2 regions of the Butyricicoccus sp. AM32-19 genome follow, and region 1 is predicted to be linked to the other one. Evidence: riboswitches for the same ligand, from Rfam matches in the RefSeq annotation. Region 1 holds a riboswitch; the other holds the start of a gene.
The links. Region 1 has a riboswitch for cyclic di-GMP ahead of DW806_RS04090 (hypothetical protein). Riboswitches for the same ligand answer to the same signal wherever they lie in the genome.

Region 1 (11,210 bases):
AGATCGCCGGATATGAAGCGGCTTTTTCGTATTGCATGCGCAGTTTTTGCAGCAGCTGCCCTCTCGATGGGCGTTACCGCAGCAGCAGTAAATGATGTTGTGGATATGAGTAATTCCACTCACGGTTATGTTACCGTAAACTACTCCTCGAGTGCAAGGCTCAAGGTTGGTATTCAGTACAACGGCGGCAAGACTGTATTCTATGATTGCCCGAGCGGCAAGGATGCTTCCTTCTCTCTCGATAAGGGCAACGGCAAGTACACCGTAACGCTGTACCGCAACGTTTCTGGTACGTCCTATCAGCAGGTCGAGTCCAAGTCCATGAACGTAACCGTTAAGGACAGCTACACTCCGTATCTGGTCTCCACTTCCGAGGTTCAGTTCTCCAAGGGTGATACGGTATCCGCTAAGGCTGCTGAGCTCTGCAGGAACGCCAAGACCGATGAGGCTAAGGTTATCGCCATCTACAACTATATGGCAAGCCGTTATACTTATGATAACAAGCTGGCGAATGAGATCACCAGCGGCACGATCACCAAGTACATCCCGGATACCGCCGCTACCCTGAAGGGCACCACCGGTATCTGCTACGATTTTTCCTCGCTGTTTGCAGCAATGTGCCGCAGCCAGGGCATCCCGTGTGCACTGACCAAGGGTTACGCCGGCTCTAGCTACCACGCTTGGAACAAGGTAAACCTGAATGGCAAGTGGTATCAGATTGACCTGACCTACGCGGTTACCCGCAGCGTGAAGAACGCAAAAACCCTGCATGACTGTGTATCTCCGCTGACCTACACCAGCACTAGCGATGCGCTTGCAGTAGCTGCGGCTTAACACTTTTTCATTTCATTTTGTATGCAAATGGTCCTGATGGGATATGTTTATGCCCAATCAGCGGCGATTTCTTGCATAAAAAACGATTCCGGATTGAAACTCTTCTTCGTTTTTACAGTATTTGCTTGTTGTTCGCGGGCATTTATGGTATACTAAAGAAGAGGATCCGGAGGATTTCTGTCCTGCGCAGGCAAAGGGCTGTGTATGCAGTCCGGCGTGTCTGCCGACAGAAAAGATCGTAAAATTCTGTGCATGACTTCCGTAAAGGGGTACAGGTACAGACAAAGGCACAGCCGGTGAAAACCGGTGTCGCAAAGCTAAATGGGCCTAAACGGAAGACTTTCTTCCGCATGGCAGCCGGCTGCCAAAGGTGCTTTATACCCCCTTGCAGAGCTATGCGCGCTGTAAAGGGGGTATTTTATTTGGAGGTTGAAACTGCATTGCATTCTGAGATTATCGCAAACCCACAAACACATGATCTGTGCGGCTCGTTGAGGAGCAAGTTGTACAGACAAAGGCACCATCGGTGAAAGCCGGTCTCGCAAAGCCAGGGGCCTAAACGGAAAGTCTCTTTCCGCATGGCAGCCGGTTGCCAGAAATACATTTGCAATCCCTCTCGATCAGCATGCACGCTGACCAAGGAGGTATTCCTATGTTAAAAAAGAATATGCGTAAACGTCTGCTCGCAGGAGCACTTGCGACTATCATGGCGCTGACCATGTGCCCGACCTGGGCGCTGGCCGGCGATGAAGGCATCACCACCCTTCCGTCACCGGAAGACCAGATGCCGGTTGTTGACAGTACTCCCGCAGAAGACACCATTCAAAAAACTCCCGATGCTGAGACCCAAGGACAGACTGAGCCTCAGGATACTGCACAGGCAGGACAGATTGAGAATCCGGATCCTGCACAGGCACCGTCCGGCGGTACGGACATCGAGGAGACTGGCAATAATAGCAGTTCCAATGAAAATGATTCTCAGAATAATGATGCAGTAAGCAATTCTCCGGCAAATGAAATTGCAACGACGAGCGGTAATAGCGATAACGCAGTTGATGTTTATGCCAATAAGGTTCAGACCATCGAGGCTGAATATTGGCTGACCAACCGTCGGGCAGTCGGTGACGATGGCAACTCGATGACCATCAACGAAGCTGTTGTCGGCAATGGCAAGGCTGTTACCGACCTCGCACCCGCTGAGCGCGAAGCAACTGCAGACGCGGCCTACAACACCGTTTTCTGGCAGGCTCGTGTGCATGCCAGCAACAAAAAGCAGACTGACTAGGGTGGCGATGACAAGACCGCTAAGGGTACCGAAATCACCAATATTCGCTACAACGACGGTCAGCTTGAGTATCAGGCAAAGAATTCGCCTAAGTGGACTGCATTTGCTGAAGGCTCTCAGCTTGTATTCTACTATCTGATTCGCACTGAGTATTCTCAGATGGTTCAGATTGACGTGTCCGACTGGACTGTTAATGCTGAACCGAACTGGATACAGTATCCTGAACGCCGCAGCGTAACTTATCAGGTTATTATTAAGGATGGTCTCGATGCTGGTAAAGAGCTCCGCAGTGAGACGTTCTGGTACAATTCGGCCGTTAATGTTTCTGCGGTACGTGTTCGTCAGACGGAGACTGCGGATTACATGATTGATAGTGTAGTACTTGACCCGGAGGGTCTCGGAAAGCCTGAGAAGGTAAATGGTGAGTATCAGTTTAGCCTTGATCTTGCTAAGGTTACGAATGACGAGCGCAATGCTACCGTTAAGATTTATGTTTCCGCAACTTCTCATAATTTGACTTATGATGCGAACGGCGGTACGCTTGCTGACGGCAGCTACAGCAAGGATAAGGTTTACCCCAAGATGGAGCTGACGCTTCCGACTGATGCAGAAATTACTCGTGAAGGCTATAGGTTCGACGGTTGGTACGATGAAGCAAACAATAAGCCGTACCAGACTGGCGATCGGATGCCGAATGCAGACCTGACTCTGTACGCAAAGTGGACGCCGAAGTCCTACAAGGTAATCTACCAGAATGAAGATGAAACCACGTATGAAGAAGAGTCTCACGATGTTAATTCTGAGGTATCTGTAAAGAAAGACTATCCTGAAAAGGACGGCTTCACCTTTACTGGTTGGACGCTTGAGACGGAGGGTGTAAAGATTACTGACGGCAAGTTCACCATGCCTGCACATGATGTTATCTTTACTCCGAACTACGTGAAGAATCCGGATCCGGAGTATAAGTACACCATTAACCAGCATTTCTACGATGAAAATGGTGACGAGATTGCCGACATGGCTTTCTCGAAGAAGGGTACTGCTGTTAAGGGTACGTCGATTGCGTCTCTCTACGCGGACTATGCGAAGAACCAGCAGAACTACGTTTATGTTCCGTCTATGACCACGATTACCCCTGCTTCGCAGGACGGTAGGCTGGTAGAAGTTGTAACCATTAACCTCCACTACTACCTTGACGCCAAGGGCGACCGGGAGAAGCCGGAAGAGAAGGGTGACGGCATCCCGGACGCATGGGAATACCGTCTGACCTTCAAGGTTGTAAACGGCAACTGGAACAATGACACTAACGCTGGCGTTATCGTTTACGTTCCGTTCAATGACGCAAACGGCAACGCAATCGAAAAAGTCGTTATTCCGGACGGTATTCCGACTGCTGGCGAAAAGCCGGCTGCTGGTTACTGCGAAGGCAAATGGGATACGACCCCTGTTGTTGGTGCGACGGTTGCAAACGACACCGTATTCACCTACACCTACGCTACTGTACCGAAGTACGCGTACGCCATCGAGCACTACAAGTACAATCCGACGACTGAGAGATATGAAATTGTCGAAGCTGATACCGAAACCGGTACTGCAGCATTGAATGAGACCATTACTGCCAAGTCGAAGGGTTACACTGGTTATGTGCTGAATCTGCATGCAGATGGTTACCTTGCAAGCGGTACGGTGACTAAAAATGCAGATGGCACTGTTCCGAAGCTGACGCTCAAGCTGTTCTATGATCCTGACACCAAGGGCGATTCCAAGGATCCCGAAAACAAGGGTGACGGCATTCCCGATCGTTACCAGTACAAGGTAACCGAAAAGGTAGTAAACGGCAAGTGGGACAGCCACACGAAGGATAACAAGGACATTATCTTCTACGTTTCCACGATTAACATGGAAACTGGCAAAACGGTTCAGCCGAAGCTGGTTGAATCCAACATCGCACAGGCAGGCAATACCCCGGACGCTGACTATCGTGCTGGCAGCTGGAATGTTGAGCCGAAGGTTGACATGGAAATCAAGGCTGACACCGTCTTTACCTACACCTACGCAAGAAGATCTTCTTCCGGCGGCGGTGGCGGCGGCGGCCGCAAGCCCACCGTTACCATTCCGGATGATGTACCGACCGGTCTGAACGGCGATGACCACTATGCTTACATCGTAGGCTATCCGGACAGCACCGTTCGTCCTCAGAACGGCATTACCCGTGCTGAGGTAGCAACCATCTTCTTCCGTTTGCTCACCGATGAGACCCGCAATGCAAACTCCACCAAGTCCAACAGCTACTCCGATGTAGCAGCCGGCGCATGGTACAACCACGCTGTTTCTACGCTGAGCGCTATGGGCATCGTGAAGGGCGACAGCCAGGGCAAGTTCAATCCGAATGCGCCGATCACCCGTGCGGAGTTCGCTGCGATCGCAGCTCGTTTTGACGACAAGGCCAACACGACCGCTGTTGACTTCAGCGACATTGCATCCCACTGGGCAAAGAACGAAATCAGCGCCGCTGCCAACAACGGCTGGATCAACGGTTATACCGACGGCACCTTCCGTCCGAATAACAAGATCACCCGTGCTGAGGCGATGATGCTCGTAAACCGCGTCCTCAAGCGCCTTCCGGAGACTGCAAAGGATCTGCACAACGACATGATCAAGTGGAGCGACAACTCCGATACTTCCGCATGGTATTACCTGGCCGTACAGGAGGCTACGAACAGCCACTATTACGACATCAAGGGAAACAAGCACGAGAAGTGGAGCAAGCTGCGCGAAACTCGTGATTGGACCGAACTGGAAAAGTAAATACTTTCCTATAAGGGCGAACGAATCCCCCGGCCATTGGTCGGGGGATTTTATTGCGCTGATAGTTTTTTCTAAAGGAAACAAATTTCGGCAAATTTTTCTTGTTAAAATTATAACATATTGTCCTTGTGGTTTTTATATCATAGGTTCATAATAGGGATTGCCGAAAGGGAAAAAGAGGAATTCCAAAAGTAGGCTTTTCGGTGATTTTTATGCGAAAGTCATGCTTTCGCAGCCGGTATAGAGGAGGAGATAATATGATCAGCTTTATCGTATGCTTATTATTATTGATCACCGGCTATCTTACTTATGGTAAAATTGTGGACAAAACCTTTGGCCCGGATGACCGGGAAACGCCGGCAGTTCGCATTAACGATGGCGTTGACTACGTTGTCATGCCGCAGTGGAAGCTGTTTCTGGTACAGCTGCTGAACATCGCCGGCCTTGGCCCGATCTTCGGTGCCCTGCAGGGCGCCCTCTGGGGCCCGGTCGTATTCCTGTGGATCACATTCGGTACCATTTTTGCCGGCGGCGTACACGATTACTTCTCCGGCATGATCAGTGAGCGAAACGACGGTGCCTCCATCGCAGAGGTTACCGGCAAGTACCTCGGTCACACCATGCAGAATATCATGCGTGTGTTCTCAGTTGTACTGTTGATCATGGTCGGTACGGTATTTGCAGTCGGCCCGGCCGGTCTGATCGTTACGCTGTGCAAGAGCAACGGTGTGTCCGGTGTGCTTTCGACCACGCTGTTCTGGCTGATCCTCATCCTGGTTTACTATTTTATTGCAACTTTTATTTCGATCGATAAGATCATCGGTAAGGTATACCCGCTGTTCGGCATGTGCCTGATCATCATGGCGGTCGGTGTTATCATCGGTATCTTCACCAACCCGAATTACACCATTCCGGAGATTTGGTCTCACCTGTACAATATGCACCCGTCCGGCACGCCGATTTGGAGCTTTATGTTCATCACGGTTGCATGCGGTGCAATTTCCGGCTTCCATTCCACGCAGTCGCCGCTGATGGCGCGCTGCATGAAGAACGAGAAGCAGGGTCACTTCGTATTCTACGGCGCAATGGTAGCCGAAGGCATTATCGCACTGATCTGGGCGGCAGCCGGCTGTGCTCTGTATGAGGTCACCGGCGGTCTCAACACCGGTCTGGCGGAAGCGCTGGCAGGCGGTCAGTCCGCAGCGATCTATGATGTATGCTCCAAGACTATGGGCGGCGTTGGTATTGCTCTGGCCATGATCGGCGTTGTTATCTGCCCGATCACTTCCGGTGATACCGCATTCCGTTCCGCTCGTCTGACGCTGTCCGACTGGTTCCACATGGATCAGAGTTCGTACGCAAACCGCCTGAAGCTGTGCATCCCGGTACTCGGTATCGGCGCTATCCTCGGCATCGGCAATGCAACCGGTCTGATCGACTACACGGTTATCTGGCGTTACTTCAGCTGGACCAACCAGACGCTCGCTATGATCGTTCTGTGGGCAGCAGCTATGTACCTGTTTACCGAAAAGAAGAACTTCTGGATTGCAGCTGTTCCGGCTACGTTCATGAGTGCAGTTTCCTGCACCTACTTCATCCTCGCACCGGAGTGCCTCGGCAGCCTGTTGAACAGCAAGACAGCGGACGGCACGGTAATTTACAATACCGCAGTGGCGTACCCGATCGGTATTGTATTCGCGGCACTGCTGCTCGCACTGTTCATCCGTGCGACCAAGAAGCGCGGCGCAAAGAAATCTGCTTGAATATAATAGCATTGCTGCAGCCGGCCGTTCCTTTGTGCGGTCGGCTGCGGCCATCCATAACGATAATTGCGGGGTGACGGAAAATGTTGAAACCTTATCCGCTCAGCGCGGGACGTATTGATGACGCGTCGCTTGCCGAGGATAAAAAAACCTGTCGGAAAATCGGTCCGTGCGGCATCGGCAGGCATGCCCTCTATTTGAACAGCTTTTTTATTGACCGGCGGTATTATGTTCCGTTTTCCATGGTAACGCGTGTGTACAAGCGCGTTGCGATGAGCAAGGGCGGCTTTTCCGGCAAGGGCATTTTCGCCACGCTGTCCTATCTGGTCGTGGAGTTCGACGGCGGACAGAAGGTGTGCAATTTCAAGTACGAGCAGCAGGTCGATGATTTCCTGAGCGTTATCCGAGCTGAGCACCCGTCTATTCCGTGTGTCAGCGCGGCGGCCGAGCGGCGCATTACCGAGGAGAAGACCCGCCGGGAGGAAGAGGAGCGCAATCGTCCGCCGATGAGCGCACAGGCGGAGGAAACCGTGCAGGCACTCAATAACGCAATCGACTATCTGGAGCGCCGTCCTGAGCTGACCGAACGACTGAGCGCAGCCGCAAAACGCCGCCGGAACTTTCAGTGCACGAACGGCAGCTACCGCTGGGCCGCTATGGCGATCACACTGCTTGGATTTGCGGCGCTGGCTTACGGTATCGTTTCCTTCGTGCGTCACGGCTCGTTTTCGATTTATTTTACGCTGTTCGGCCTTGCCGCGATATTTACGTTTGCAGGCTTCAGCGTCCTGCCGACAGCACGCAACAACCGTACCTCCATCATGCAAAATGATGCACAGGCACAGGAGAAAATGCAGGCTTACCTTGCGGACTATCTGAATTTCCCGCTGCCGGCCCGCTATGCACATCCGGTTGTGCTGCGCCGCATGCAGCGTGCCGTCATGGATGGCCGCGCAGTGACCGCTGCGCAGGCGCTCGACGTTGTGAAGGTTGACCTGAAGGCGCTGAATGCGGATGTCACCGTCTCGCAGGAGGAATACGATGAGGTTGTCGCCATCAAGTCCATGTTCCTCAATGCGGAGTATCAGTAACAATCAGATGATACAACTATCCCTCCCGGTTACTGCCCGGGAGGGATAGTTCGATTTGGGCGGTTCTGCTTTCATGATAAGAGCTTATTCTGTAAGCGAAAAGGACATTCCCGAGGGGTGGGAATGTCCTGCGAAAAAGAGTATCGATATGATCTGATTTACGAGCACAGTCCGCATTTTGCACATGCAGACGGTGTGGCAGCGCAGCCGCCGAGGGCTGTCTCGCGCAGCTCGATGGGGATGCGGCGGCCGACCGCATACATGGTATCGAGCATTTCATCGAACGGGATAAACTGGTGAATGCCCGCGAGCGAGAGCTCAGCGGCAACGAGTGCGTTGGCTACACCTGCCGCGTTGCGGTTCTGGCACGGATACTCGACCAGTCCGCCGACCGGGTCGCAGACCAGACCGAGCATGTTCATCAGCACGGTGGAGGCCGCGTCAAGGCACTGTTCAGGCTTGCCGCCCATGAGCTCGACAGCTGCGCTGGCCGCCATTGCGGAAGCGATGCCGACCTCAGCCTGACAGCCGCCGACCGCGCCTGCAACGGTTGCGTTGCGCATGGCGAGGTAGCCGATCGCACCGGCGTTGAACAGGGCGTCAATCAGCCGTTCGTCCGAGATGTTGTAGCGGTCCTGCAGGGCAAACAGCATACCCGGCAGAACACCGGCGCTGCCTGCGGTCGGTGCTGCGACAATCAGACCCATAGAAGCATTTACCTCAAGTACTGCCATCGCGTACTGCGCCGCTTTGTGCAGCACATCCCCGCAGATGGAGCGGCCTTTGGCCGCGTGCTGCGCCAGTTTTTTTGCTTCGCCGCCAATCAGGCCGCCCATGGACTTGACCGGCGTTTTGAGCGGTGTCAGCGCGGATGAGCGCATGATTTCAAGCGCCCTCTTCATACGGTGCGTGACCTCATCACGCGTGGTTTCGCCCAGCTGGCACTCGCGGCGGCGCATGATCTCGGAGATGGGGAGCTGCTGCTGCGTGCAGAGTGCAAGCAGCTCGGATGCGTTTTTGAAATCCATAATCTGCTCTCCTCCTTACGGTTCGATGATCATGACGTCGTGGACGTTGGGATTGTTTTTGAGCGGTTCCTCAATGCCCTCGGGGAAATGACCGTCCGACTCGACGATGGTGTAGGCGGTGTTGCCCTTGGACTCGCGGAACAGGCGCATGAATGCAATGTTTACACCCTTGTCGCTGAGCACCTTGGTGATGTGCGCCACGACGCCCGGCTTGTCCTGCTGAACGACGATGACCGTGCTGTATTCACCGGTAAAGTCAACCTCAACGCCGTTAATGCGCGCGATGCGGCACTTGCCGCCGCCGAGCGACTCACCGCGGATGGTCATTACCTGACCAGCGGCATTCTCCATGCGGATGTCCACGGTGTTCGGATGAACATCGGTCTCGGTCTCACACGGCGTGAATGAGTAGGACAGACCGCGCTCGGTCGCAATCGAAAACGAATTGCGGATGCGGGTGTCATCGGTCGAAAAGCCCATGATGCCGCCGAGCAGTGCGCGGTCAGTGCCGTGGCCGTGGTAGGTCTTGGCGAACGAGCCGTACAGGGTGAAATCCACCTTTTTAAGCGGCGGCGCGATCATCTTATGCGCCAGATACGCGATAACGGCGGCACCGGCGGTATGCGAGCTGGAGGGGCCGATCATATTCGGTCCCAGCACATCAAAAACACTGATAAAGGACATAGGGGATTCTCCTTACTGAGCGGAGGATTTGCAGATAAACCGGCGGTAGATGGTCTCTACGATCACACCGATCGCGTTGTCGCCGGAAACATTGCAGGCGGTGCCGAACGAGTCCTGCGTGATGTACAGTGCAACCATGATGGCGCAGATCGGGCCGCTCGGGTCGCCGGCCTCGGTGCCGAAGATCATGTACAGGAAAGGCAGGGCGGTCATAATGGAGCCGCCCGGCGCACCGGGAGACGCCACCATGGCAATGCCGAGCGTCATGATGAACGGGATAACGGTGCCGATGGAGATGGGCAGCTGGTTCATCAGGCAGACTGCGGTAGCGCAGGCGGTAATGGTGATCATCGAGCCTGCCATGTGGATGTTCGCGCACAGCGGAACCGTAAAGTTGCGGATTTCCGAGGAAACGCCGTCTGCCTCAGCGCACTGCAGGTTGACCGGAATGGTAGCCGCAGAGGACTGGGTGCCCAGTGCGGTTGCGTAGCCCGGAATCTGGTTGCGGATGAGCGTGAACGGGTTCTTGTGGCTGACCAGACCTGCAATTACGAACTGGATGCAGATGCAGATCAGGTGCATGATGATAACAACGATGAATACCTTCCACAGAATACCGAGGATAGCAAAGGTCTTGCCGGACTTGGTCATATCGGTGAACGTGCCGCAGATGTAAAGCGGCAGCAGCGGAATGATGACCTTGTGCAGTACGCAGTCAATGATGCCGGAGAAGTCGGAAACGCCGTTGTACAGCGTGTCACCGATGGTCTTGCCGCGCAGGCTGGACATGCACAGACCGAGCACAAACGCCGTAACAACAGCGGACAGCGTGTTCATCAGCGCCGGGATTTCCAGGCTGAAGTACGGCTCCAGCGAGTTGCCTGCGGTTGCGGCGATCTTGTCGAGCGCATCTGCACTCATGAAGTGCGGGAACAGGGTGTCGGCTACAAAGAACGAAGCCGAGCCTGCGATCAGGGTCGAGCAGTAGGCGATGGCAACCGTGATGAGCAGCAGCTTGCCCGCGCCGCTCTTGAGGTTAGCAATGCCCATGGTAACATACGCGAGGATCATCAGCGGGATGATAAACGACAGGAACTGGCTGAAGAACGACGAGAGCGTTACCACAAAGCGGCAGAAGCCTTCCGGCAGGAACTGGCCGAACAGGATGCCGACAATAATGGCGATGATGAGCTTGGGCAGTAATCCGAGTTTGAATTTTTTCTTTTCTTCCATTTCTTTTTCCTCCTTTTTGGCGGGCAGCACCAAACAATTTGAACTGCGGCACTTTGCGGAAAGCGCACTTGTTCGGTTATGCGGTGTCACCCTTTGCGGCGCAGACCGTTTGTTTGCCCCTCTGTGGTCTGCTGCCGTGGAAGTCTGCCGAGATTTTTGCCTCCGGACACAAAAAGAACCGCCTATTTTAGGCGAAATGCAGTAAAATAGGACGCGGTTTTTGTGTAAAAAGGATAAATAAAAAATCTGTGGTAAACCTCCAATTTCTTTCTTGACCTCTTTGCAGATTTAGTATATTCTGTTTAATGGGTTAAGTCAAATTCATATATTTTATCATTTCGATTCAAAATATTGATAATATAGGGGAGAGAGGGAAATCCATGGAGCTTCGGCAGCTTGCAACCTTTATTCGAGTAGCACAGTTTAAGAGTTTTTCACGCGCAGCAGAGAGCCTCGGCTACTCACAGTCGGCGGTAACGGTGCA
Region 2 (11,210 bases), on a different contig from region 1:
TTGAGACGTTGTCCGGACTCGTCTCTCGCTATACCCTTTCAGTGGAAGTCCGTTCCACCGAACATCTACAAGTATAGCACTGAGCGGAATAAAATTCAATAAATCATATTGTAAAAAGAACAATATTCAATTTTGTGCATTCTTCACAAGGTCGATGTTTTGTGATACAATGAAATTACTATATGATGCGGAAGTGCAGGGTGATTGCATGGACAAGAACGTTTATGCCGCAATTCAGTCGCAGTATTCGACTTTATCCAAGGTTGGAAAGCGGATTGCGGACTATATCTTAGCCGATCCGGTACATATTACCTCGATCAGCATTCAGCAGATGGCGGCCGAGCTTGATATCGCGGAGTCGAGTATTATTCGATTCTGCAAGATCGTCGGCTGCGCGGGCTTCAGCGAGGTAAAGCTGCTGCTGGCGAAATATTCTCCTAAGTCGGTGCGCACGATTTTTGAAGATCTGTCCGAAACCGATAGTATTTCGACCATTTCGGAGAATGTGTTCAGCCGGAATATCGACACGCTCGAGCGGGCGCTCCAGCTGCTTGATTTCGAGAAAATCGAGCAGGCGGTGGGGGTGCTCAACCGGGCGGAGAATATCCTCATCCTCGGCGTCGGCGCGTCCGGCACCATCGCGGAGGACTTCTACATCCGCCTCATGCGCATCGGCATCCGCGCGGTTTCGCTGACCGATTCGCACCTGATGCAGATTCAGGCGAGCCAATGCGGCCCGGATACGGCGGTCATCGCCATCTCGCATACCGGCAAGACGCGCGAAATCGTGTCGGCCGTGCGTACCGCGAAGGAGTGCGGCGCGCCGACCATCGGCATCACCGGCTATCCGGATACGCCGCTCAAAGAGGTCAGCGACATCTGCCTTGAGCTGTATTCGCCCGAGCAGCTTTTCGTGTCGCCGCGCGTGGCGCAGTTCTCCCTCATCGACACGCTTTATGTCAGCCTCGCTATCCGCCGCAAGGACAGCGTCGTACAGAATATTGAACGCATGAATGAAGTGCTCCTGCCATTTCGCATTGATTGATCATTTTTGATCCTGTGTGTGGAATTTGATGCTTGAAAGATATATTGCATCATTGCATCTGTATCGTATATGTGCTGTGCTCGGATCAAAGAGATTATGCTAACGATCTAGCATTGTTTCAGTCAATGCTGTCCTTGTATCATGTTCCCGTTTGATTATTGCGATTAACTGCGCCGATAAAGCAGCGCCAATCTCGCGATATAGCACATCTCTGACGGCAGCTCAGATTGCCAATCGGGAACATCAGCGAAAATATATCAGCCAAACTCTTCATCTTCCACAGGATCAAATTATATTCTACAGCGCGAAAGAAAACCTTATCTGGATGTGTTGATGCGGAAAATATACGGCTACATGACCCAATAGGTATGTTTACAAATTCACCTCAAAAAAACTCCATAATCCCCGCCCTCAGCACCCTCCACTCCCGGCCAACCTTTACGGCCGGGAGTTCTTCATTTGCGATCATCTTGCGCACCTGCTGGCGCGTGGTCTTGAGCAGGGTTGCGGTTTCTTTTACGGTCAGGATTTCATCGTTCGGCATAGAAAACCTCCATCAACATAGGTGAAAACGCATTTCACTTTAATTCATGTATGCTTATTCTAATGTTGGCGATCAAACGTCAAATCATGCTGTCTAAGCAGACTCAAGCACCCTGAAACAAGCCTTTATCCGAACCATTTCCAGTACGTTAACTCGATGAATGCTTATTGGCGCCTTTGAATCTTTCATTGGAATTTGAATATTGGCCGAACTTAACCGCACTGTAGTGGAGGATAGGAAAGGATTTCTTGAAAATATCCAAACGATCTTGAACATCCGCCTTGCGGTCATAATACAGATTGCAGGTCAAATCACACCTCGACAGCTTAAACCCTTTGAGCCGCCGGTCAATGCCGATTTTATCAAGGATATTTCGCAGACGGTGCTTTATCTGCTGTACAGACTTTTCGTCAGCTTGAAATAATGCAGTCGGTTCATAGGTACTGGCGAGCAGAGAAGACGGGTTGACAATCAGTATCAGCCAGCACGGATGCGAGATGGATTGCCCTAAGTGAATTTCAACGTCGATGGACTTGAACTGCGGCATCTGGTAATACGACGAAAGTCCTAATTTCCCTTTGCCGGTACAAATGCACTCGTTTTGTTCGATAATATTCTGGATTTCGGAATATTTGCATTGTAATTTTAGTGAAAAGGTGTGGATGCCGTACTCATTCGTAATCATTTGCTGTTCCTCCGTTTCTGAGCGCATACTGTGCAGCGTTTACAGGTTTTCGGCTCATGCTGCAGCATTTTGAAAAGACTGTCATCGGTCGGAAACACGGATTTCGACTTGGTTACCTTCCTGAGCTGATGGTTAAAGCCTTCAATCGTGTTGGTCGTATAGATCAGCCGCCGAAGTTCTTGAGGAAACTTGAAATAGGTACTGAGATTTGCCCAGTTATCCCTCCACGACTGAGAAATTTTGGGGTATTTCTTGTCCCAGTGTTCTGCGAACGTGTCTAACGCGTCCAAAGCAGCCGGTTCATCTACCGCTGCGTAGACTGCTTTCAAGTCAGCCATAAGTGCCTTCAAATCCTTGTAGGAGACATATTTGCTGGAATTTCGAAGCTGATGGATGATGCAGTTCTGGATTTCCGTCTTGGGATAGACCGCCTCGATCGCCGCAGAAAAACCGGTCAAATTATCCGTACAGGCAATGAAAATATCCTCGATGTCCTGGCTGATGCTGGTCTGATTTTTCCTCAGCACCTTGGGGTCAAATTCGCTCTTGCGATCCCGCGGCACAGATACCTCTACATCGCCAAAACTGGTGCGCAGGGTTTTGCTGCTGTGCCCATTCCGGCCGTTATCCGTGTCCTTGTTCTTGTAGTCATACCGGTTGTAGCCCAGCTGATCGTCCAGCTCGGCCTCCAGACCGTTTTCCATGAACTCGGTGTTAGGTTTAAGTCTAGTCTGCCACATAGCCTCGATTGCGGTAATCTCTCCGGCACGCCATCGGGAAACAACCCGCTCGTAGTTGTCCGACAGCGGTATCGGCTTGCGTCCGGTGTACTGGCTCTTTGTCTTGGCAATGGCGATACCCTCGCGCTGGCGCTGGAGGATGTACTCGCGTTCGAGTTCTGCGACCGCCGCAAACGCCACAGTCGGCGCCATTGTCAGAAACAAACACAATGATACTATTGTCGATAACAATCATTTTTTCATAACTTTCCCTCCTCATTTTATCTGTCTTAACGGCTTCAAATTTAAATAAAAAACGCTTTCAAGACATGGCTACTCATGACTTGAAAGCGTTTTTATATCTTTGTTGGAACAGCACAAAAGGGCAGAGTTTTACTTGCTCTGCGAGCAGTGTATTGCACCGCGAATCAGCTTGCCATATTCTTTTGACGGCGTACACCTCCTTCTGCCTAATAAAGCGCAGAAGAGGTTAACAGCGTCTTCGCTGATGCTTACAACCGGCTGTCATTGCGGCGTTCGCCGCCTTAGACTCTTCCGGCTTTGCGTCCCCATCTTTCGCTGGGTTTGCCTATCTCTCAGGCACCGTGTATGTACCTGATTTTTGATGGTTATACCATAATTTGTATAAGTACGCGATTGGTCTGCTATACAATTCGCGTCATAAAAACGATATTTCGTGCAGCAATCTGATGAATATCACCGTTCGGATAGCACAGCTGCGCTGCGCTTGCCTGTCTGTACACGCGATAGTTTCATCCGGTGGACGCAGTACGGAGAGTGTGCTTTTTATTTCCACTGGGTGCGGTACTGATGTGGGGTAATGCCGGTGCTCTTGCGGAAGGCCATAATAAAGTGCGAAGCACTGGAGAAACCGCAGTTATCTGCGATGGTCTCAATACTCTGCGAGGTGGTGAGCAGCTGCTGCTTTGCGGCGCTCAGACGCACAGTCTGCAAAAACTGATGCGGTGTTGCTGACTGGTATTCCTTAAACTTACGCATATAGTAGCAGGTGCTGAGCGCAGCACGCTGGGACAGGTGTTCGATGGAGAGCGATTTGTCCGCAAAATTGTACGTCATATAGTCGGCTGAGTCCTGAATGGCGATCTCGAGATCGCTTTTTTTCTTTTCCCCGAGCACGAGCACGAGCAGAACGAGCAGCTTGTTGATCGTCAGGGAAATAATATGAGGATTGGGCTGGTTCTGGTGCACCGAGACCATGATGCGGCGGACACATTCCTCAATCTCGGCATTGCTTCCGGTGGGCAGGATGAACCCGTGCGTATTGAGGATAAGATGTGTATAGGCCGTGCTGCCGTTGCCTGCAAAGTGGAACCAGCGCATGCGAATCGGTGTGAGGGCGTGATAGCTGTGCGGTTCTCTGCAGTCAAGCAGGATCAGGCTGCCGGGACCGGCGGTGCGTGTTTCACCGCGGTAGGTGACCGACAGTTCGCCTTCATCTACAATAAGCATCTGGCAGATATCCAGATAATTACGCTGCATACCGTATGTTTCGTCGCAATGGTAGCTGCCTGCGTGCGGAACATGGTACAGGTTAGTCGCGGTGAAGGCATCTGCATCGTGGTAATAGCGGACAGAATCTGCCAGAATACCCATATCATTAAGCATAATTGGTGTCAACTCCTTTTTTGTACCATATCATGGCATGGAAATGCAGTCATTCGCTTTTCTTATACAATTATATCAAAAAATGATACTGATAAAAAGTATAAAATTTTGATATTTTATTATTATCCTGTGTAGTGATGAATGTGAGAATTTGATATATGATAGGTACAACGAAAGGGAAACGAACAAAAACGCAAAAAATAGTTTCTTTTGAGTTAAAAAGACAAAGGGAAAAGAAAAAACAAGAATAGGAAATTCTACAATATAATAGGATTTTCTTGTTCAGAAGAGGGGTTGAAACATTTGATTATCATTTTAACATTCATCGCCTTCACCGGTCTGGTGGCCTTGATCTCATGGTACAAGACCAAGGAGGAGAACCTGTCCACCAAGGAAGGCTACTTCCTTGCAGGACGCGGACTGACCGGCCTGGTCATCGCCGGTTCACTGGAAATGACCAACCTGTCCACCGAACAGTTGGTCGGACAGGCCGGACAAAGCTACTCAACCAACATGGGCGCCATGAGCTGGTCGGTAAACGCAAGTATCGCGCTGCTGGCGCTGGCACTGATCTTCCTGCCGAAGTATCTGAAAGCCGGCATCACCACCATTCCGGAATTTCTGGAGGTTCGATTTGACCGCACCACCAAGCAGATCATCTCGTTCCTGTTCCTGCTCGGCTACATGCTTACTTACCTGCCGACCGTACTGTACTCCGGTGCGCTGGCCTTCAACCAGATTTTCCATCTGGATCAGCTGTTCGGCATCACCACTTATCAGAGTATTGCGATCCTGTGTGTTGCAATCGGCGTTATCGGTTCCATCTACGCAATCTTCGGCGGCCTGAAGGCAGTTGCGGTATCCGACACCGTAAACGGCGTGGGTCTGCTGATCGGCGGTCTGCTGATCCCGATCCTGTCCATCTGCATCCTCGGCAACGGCAGCTTCCTTGCCGGCATTCAGGACTTCATCACCAATGTTCCGGCGGAAAAGTTCAACGCGGTCAATCCGGCGAACGCTCTGCCTCCGATGATTCCGTGGCCGGTTCTGTTCCTCGGCATGCTGTTCAACAACCTGTTCTACTGGTGCACCAACCAGTCCATCATCCAGCGCACGCTGGCTGCCAAGAATCTGGCACAGGCACAGAGAGGTGCTGTATTCACCGCATTCCTCAAGCTGCTGGACCCGTTCTTCATCACCATCTGCGGTCTGCTGGCTTACCGCTTCTTCGGAGACGGCCTGGCAAACAGCGACCTGGCATACCCGTCTCTGATCACCACGGTTGTTCCGAACTGGCTGCTCGGCATCATCGCAGCGGTTCTGTTCGGTGCGATCCTGTCGTCCTTTAACTCGGCACTGAACAGCTGTGTAACGCTTTACACGCTGGACTTCCACCGTCCGCTGTTCAACCAGACCGCAAGCGACTCTCATCTGGTAAGAGTAGGCAAGCGTGTTGGTACCGGTCTTGCGATCGTATCCATCTGCGTAGCGCCGTTCGTCAGCAATGCACCGTCCGGTCTGTATGACTTCCTGCAGGAGTGCTTCGGCTTCTACTCCATGCCGATCCTCGCGATCGTGCTGGTAGGCTTCTACACCAAACGCGTTCCGGCCTGCGCACCGAAAATTACGCTGGTCGTACACGTCATCCTGTACTCGATCTCCAAGTTCCTGCCGCTGAATGTGCATTACCTGTATGTTCTTTCGGTACTGTTCCCGGTAGACCTGGCACTGATGCTGCTCATCGGCAAGTTCAAGCCCCGTGCTACCGACTTCATCCTCGAGGATTCCAAGGCTGTTGACCTGACCCCGTGGAAGTATGTAAAACCCGCCGCGCTGACCTGCTTCATCCTGATGCTTTGCGTCTACGCGCTGTTCTCTCCGATCGGTCTGGCTCGATAATGAGCCGGCCCCCGGAAACCATTCATCTATTCACATTGTAAGAAACGCACAAGGCGTTTTCGATAAAATCCAACAAGAGTATTGAGATTTTTTGAGGAGGAAAAACTTATGAGCAAGGAAATTAAAATCGGTCTGATCGGCGCTGGCTGGATGGGCAAGGCCCACACCACCGCATTCCACAACGCACGCATGATCTTCGGCGATGATATGCCGGTATTTGAGCTGGTAAGCGACGTCAGCGAGGATGCAGTAGCAAAGTTCGCCAAGAACATGGGCTACAACCGCTACACCACCAACTGGATGGACGTTGTCACCGATCCCGAAATCGACCTGGTTGACGTTGCAACCCCGAACTGCATGCACTACGAGATGGCAAAGGCTGCTCTGGAGCACGGCAAGCATGTCTTCTGCGAGAAGCCGCTGTCTCTGTCTGCTGAGCAGTCCCGCGAGCTGGCTGATCTGGCTAAGGAAAAGGGCGTAGTCAACTACTGCGGTTTCTCCAACATCATGAACCCGGCAAACCAGTACGTTGCAGAGCTGGTTAAGTCCGGCAAGCTGGGCAAGATCATGCGCGTACACGCTACCTACGATCAGGATATGCTGCTCGATCCGTCCATTCCGATCGCATGGCGTCACATCAACAAGCTGGCAGGCTCGGGCGCACTCGGCGACCTGTGCAGCCACCTGCTGAGCGTTTCCCAGATGATCATGGGCGACATGAGCGAGGTTCTGGGCGTACAGTCCATCGTTATTCCGGAGCGTCCGATCAAGGCAGGCAGCACCGAGATGGGCAAGGTTGAGAACGACGACCTCATCACCTTCCTCGTTAAGTATGAAAACGGTGCAATTGGTGACTTCTCGTCCTCTCGTGTTGCAACCGGCCGCAAGAACTACTTCTATTACGAGATTCAGGGCACCGAGGGCTCGGTAGTATACGATCTGGAGCGCATGTGCGAGGTTCAGGTTTACTTCAAGGCTGACGCTGACAAGGACAACGGCCGTGACTGCGGCTTCCGCACCGTACTGCTCAACCCGCAGCACGAGGGCTTCAAGTACTTCCAGCCGGCAGGCGGCATCGCGATCGCCTTCGACGACATGAAGACCCTGCAGGCTCACGCACTGATGCAGGCTATGCACGGCGGCGAGTACATCTGCGACTTCGAGATGGGCGCCAAGGTTGACGGTATTATCAACGCAGTTCTCAAGTCTGTTAAGTCGGGCACTTGGGAAAAATGCTGAGGGAGGTAGCAAATCATGTTTAACAACGTAAAACTCGGCATCGCGCCGATTGGCTGGACGAATGACGATATGCCGCAGCTCGGCGGTGAGCTCACCTTCGAGCAGATGGTTTCCGAAGCGGCTCTGGCAGGCTTTCAGGGCACCGAGGTTGGCGGCAAGTTCCCGACCGACCCGGCCGTACTGAACAAGGCACTCGACCTGCGCGGCATCAAGATTGCATCCCAGTGGTTCTCGAGCTTCCTGTGCTCGACCCCCTACGAGGAGAACGAAAAGGCATTTATCGAGCAGCTGGACTTCCTCGAGGCTGTCGGTGCAAGCCGCATCAACGTATGCGAGCTGACCCGCTGCCTGTTCGCAGAGGAGTGCTCGATGTTCGGTGACAACAAGCCGATCGCCACCGACGAAGAGTGGGATAAGCTGTGCGACGGTCTGAACAAGCTGGGCAAGATTGCTGCTGACCGCGGCTTCAAGCTGTGCTTCCATCACCATATGGCAACGGTTGTACAGACCTTCGAGGAAACCAAGCGCTTGATGGACAACACCGATCCGCGCTATGTTTACCTCTGCTTCGACACCGGCCACTTCACCTTCTCCAAGGAGGACGCCGTCAAGGCAGCCAAGGAGTTCGGCCCGCGTATCGGCCACGTTCACCTCAAGGACATCCGTCCCGACATGATGGAAAAGGCTTACGCCGAGGGCTTCAAGTTCCGCAAGGCGGTACTCGAAGGCTGCTTCACCATTCCGGGTGACGGCTGCGTCGACTATCCGGGCGTATTCAAGGCTCTGCACGATGCACACTACGAGGGCTGGTTCATCGTAGAGGCCGAGCAGGACCCGGCAAAGGCAAATCCGCTCGAGTATGCTAAGATGGCACGCGAGTATATCAAGAAAACCGCAGGTATCTGATAAGGAGGATTACAAATGGAGAAGATTCGTTTCGGTATCGTTGGCATCGGTATGATGGGCAGAATGCACGCCACCAGCCTGCAGCGTAATCCTCACGCAGAGGTTGTAGCGGTTTGCGCCCGCACCGAGAGCAAGGTCAAGGCGTTTCAGGAGGAATTCGGCGTACCGTATGGCTACACCAATGTAGACGAGCTGGTAAACAATCCCGAGGTTGACGCAATCGTTGTTGCAACCGGCGCAGATGCTCACAAGGCACCGTGTCTGGCAGCCTGCAAGGCCAAGAAGCATATTTTCTGCGAAAAGCCGCTGGCTAAGACCCTTGAGGACTGTGAGGAGATCGAGAAGGCCGTAGCCGAGAACGGCAGCAAGTGCTTTACGGTTGGCTTCATGCGCCGCTTTGATCCGTCCTACGCAGAGGCGAAGGAGAAGATCCGCGCCGGCGCGATCGGCAAGCCGATTCTGTTCAAAGGCGTATCGCTTGACCCGTCCAGCGTGCTTGAGGCACATCTGGAGGGCGTTAAGAAGGGCATTTACGTTCCGTGGTTCATCGAGATGGGCAGCCACGACACCGACCTTGCACGTTGGTTCCTCGAGGGCGATCCGGTCGATTCCTTTGCAACCGGCGATGCTTATGTCTGCACCGGTCTGGCAGATTACAACGACTACGACAACGGTTTCTCGCTGACCAAGTTCGATAACAACACCACCGCTTACATTCAGGTAGGCCGCACCGCAACCTGCAGCCATGTTGAGAGCGAAATCGTCGGCACCAAGGGCACGCTGCGTGTCAACTCGGTACCGCGCAAGAACTACCTCTCGCAGTTCACCGAGAACGGCTTCGTGGAAGAGTGCCAGGAGAGCTTCCTTGCCCGCTGGGGCGAGGCGTTCCAGGCGGAGATCGACGACTTCGTTGACTGTGTACGCACCGGCCGCAAGCCGGAGACCACCGCACACGACGGCACGATGAGCCTGAAGTTCTGTCTGCAGCTGCATCAGGCATATCTGGACGGCAAGAAGAAGTAAATTACAACCGCTTTTTATGGCAATACCGCATAATTGGACAAGAGCGATTTGCGAGTAAATTTTGCGCACTGATAAGGCGCGGTTTTGCAGCAATACTGACGTATTGCAAGAAATCGCAACGCAATCAGGGGACAAAATTTCCGCAAAGCGCCGCAGCTTTAAGTGTGCGGTGTTGCCTTAGATAAAGGAAAAAAGGAGATTCACATCATGAGCAAGAAGGAACTCGCTATTGGCGTACTGGGCGCAGGCGGCAACATTGGTCACACCCATTCTCAGAACATTGCAACCTATGTAGACGGCGCTCGTTTGGCTGCTGTTTACGATCTGAACACCGAGCGTGCCGAGGAGGTCGCTAAGACCTACGGCGCAAAGGTAATGGCAAGCGCAGAGGAGCTGATCGCTTCTCCCGAAATCGACGCTGTTGTTATCGCATCCTGGGATGGCACCCACGCTGATCTGGCGGTAAAGTGCATCCAGGCCGGCAAGCCGGTATTCTGCGAGAAGCCGCTGGCTACCACCCTTGAGGACGCGAAGAAGGTTGTAGAGGCGGAGAAGGCTTCCGGCAAGCGCCTGCTGCAGATCGGCTTCATGCGTCGCTTTGACCCGGACTACATCAAGATGAAGAAGATCCTCGACTCCGGCGAGCTGGGTGCTCCGCTGATGGCGCACTGCATCAGCCGTACCCGCAGCCATCCGAAGAACCACACCACCGAGCAGCACATTACCAACATTGCCATCCACGAGATCGACATCTGCCGCTGGCTGCTGGGTGAGAACCTGAACGAAGTTGCTGTTCGCTTCCCCCGCGCTACCTGCTTCGCAGAAGGCACCTGCCAGGACCCGCAGCTGGTACTTATGCAGTCTGACTCCGGCGTACTGATCGACGTTGAGGTTTCCGGCAACAGCTACTATGGCTACGAGATCCTGTGCGAACTGGTCTGCGAGAAGGGCACCATCCGCCTGCCGGTAGCGGCAGAGCCGATCGTCCGCTCCTACCTGCAGTGCGGCCAGGCCATCCCGGAGGACTGGACCAACCGTTTCGTAGTTGCTTATCAGGAAGAGCTGCAGCACTGGGTAGATTACCTGCAGGGCAAGACCGACGTTCCGGGCCCGGGTGCTGAGGACGGCTACGAGGCATGCAAGATCTCCGACGCACTGATCAAGGCACAGACCACCGGTCAGTGGGAAAAGGTAGAGGCATAATTCCCTGCGAATGGTATACAGCAGGGGCGGGAATAGGTGTGAAACCGCCCCTGTTGATATAAAGAAGGTCATATTACCCGGTAATATGATTCCAATAGACAACTTGTCTAACAGGAGGAAAGAAAGATGAAGAGAAGCAACCTTTTTAAGCGTTCCGCAGCGATGCTGCTGGCAGGACTGATGGCAGTTTCCATGAGTGCATGCGGCGGCAGCAGCGCATCCGGCAATGACTCCGGCGATTCCCAGGCAAGCAGCAGCGGCGACACCCATAAGCTGAGCGTAGTGCTCAAGACCACCTCT

Region 2: it holds a riboswitch for cyclic di-GMP, as region 1 does, so the genes downstream of both, DW806_RS16115 (transposase) here and DW806_RS04090 (hypothetical protein) in region 1, are expected to answer to the same signal.

What each region holds. Positions count from the first base shown of each region.
Region 1 is NZ_QUIX01000003.1:55,941-67,150, reverse strand. It holds gene DW806_RS04095 (transglutaminase-like domain-containing protein) at 13-834, shown strand; cyclic di-GMP riboswitch class I at 1,111-1,203, shown strand; cyclic di-GMP riboswitch class I at 1,341-1,431, shown strand; gene DW806_RS04090 (hypothetical protein) at 1,487-2,119, shown strand; gene DW806_RS04085 (S-layer homology domain-containing protein) at 2,279-4,927, shown strand; gene DW806_RS04080 (carbon starvation CstA family protein) at 5,185-6,690, shown strand; gene DW806_RS04075 (ATPase P) at 6,774-7,781, shown strand; gene sdaAA (L-serine ammonia-lyase, iron-sulfur-dependent, subunit alpha) at 7,940-8,809, opposite strand; gene sdaAB (L-serine ammonia-lyase, iron-sulfur-dependent subunit beta) at 8,825-9,493, opposite strand; gene DW806_RS04060 (dicarboxylate/amino acid:cation symporter) at 9,506-10,726, opposite strand; gene DW806_RS04055 (LysR family transcriptional regulator) at 11,107-11,210, shown strand, end outside.
Region 2 is NZ_QUIX01000014.1:67,641-78,850, forward strand. It holds gene DW806_RS11440 (MurR/RpiR family transcriptional regulator) at 209-1,045, shown strand; gene DW806_RS11445 (helix-turn-helix domain-containing protein) at 1,431-1,589, opposite strand; gene DW806_RS11450 (hypothetical protein) at 1,738-2,274, opposite strand; gene DW806_RS16110 (IS256 family transposase) at 2,271-2,801, opposite strand; partial or broken gene DW806_RS16115 (transposase) at 2,796-3,014, opposite strand; cyclic di-GMP riboswitch class I at 3,504-3,593, opposite strand; gene DW806_RS11460 (helix-turn-helix domain-containing protein) at 3,801-4,640, opposite strand; gene DW806_RS11465 (solute:sodium symporter family transporter) at 4,944-6,539, shown strand; gene DW806_RS11470 (Gfo/Idh/MocA family protein) at 6,648-7,778, shown strand; gene iolE (myo-inosose-2 dehydratase) at 7,794-8,684, shown strand; gene DW806_RS11480 (Gfo/Idh/MocA family oxidoreductase) at 8,700-9,707, shown strand; gene DW806_RS11485 (Gfo/Idh/MocA family oxidoreductase) at 9,915-10,910, shown strand; gene DW806_RS11490 (sugar ABC transporter substrate-binding protein) at 11,037-11,210, shown strand, end outside.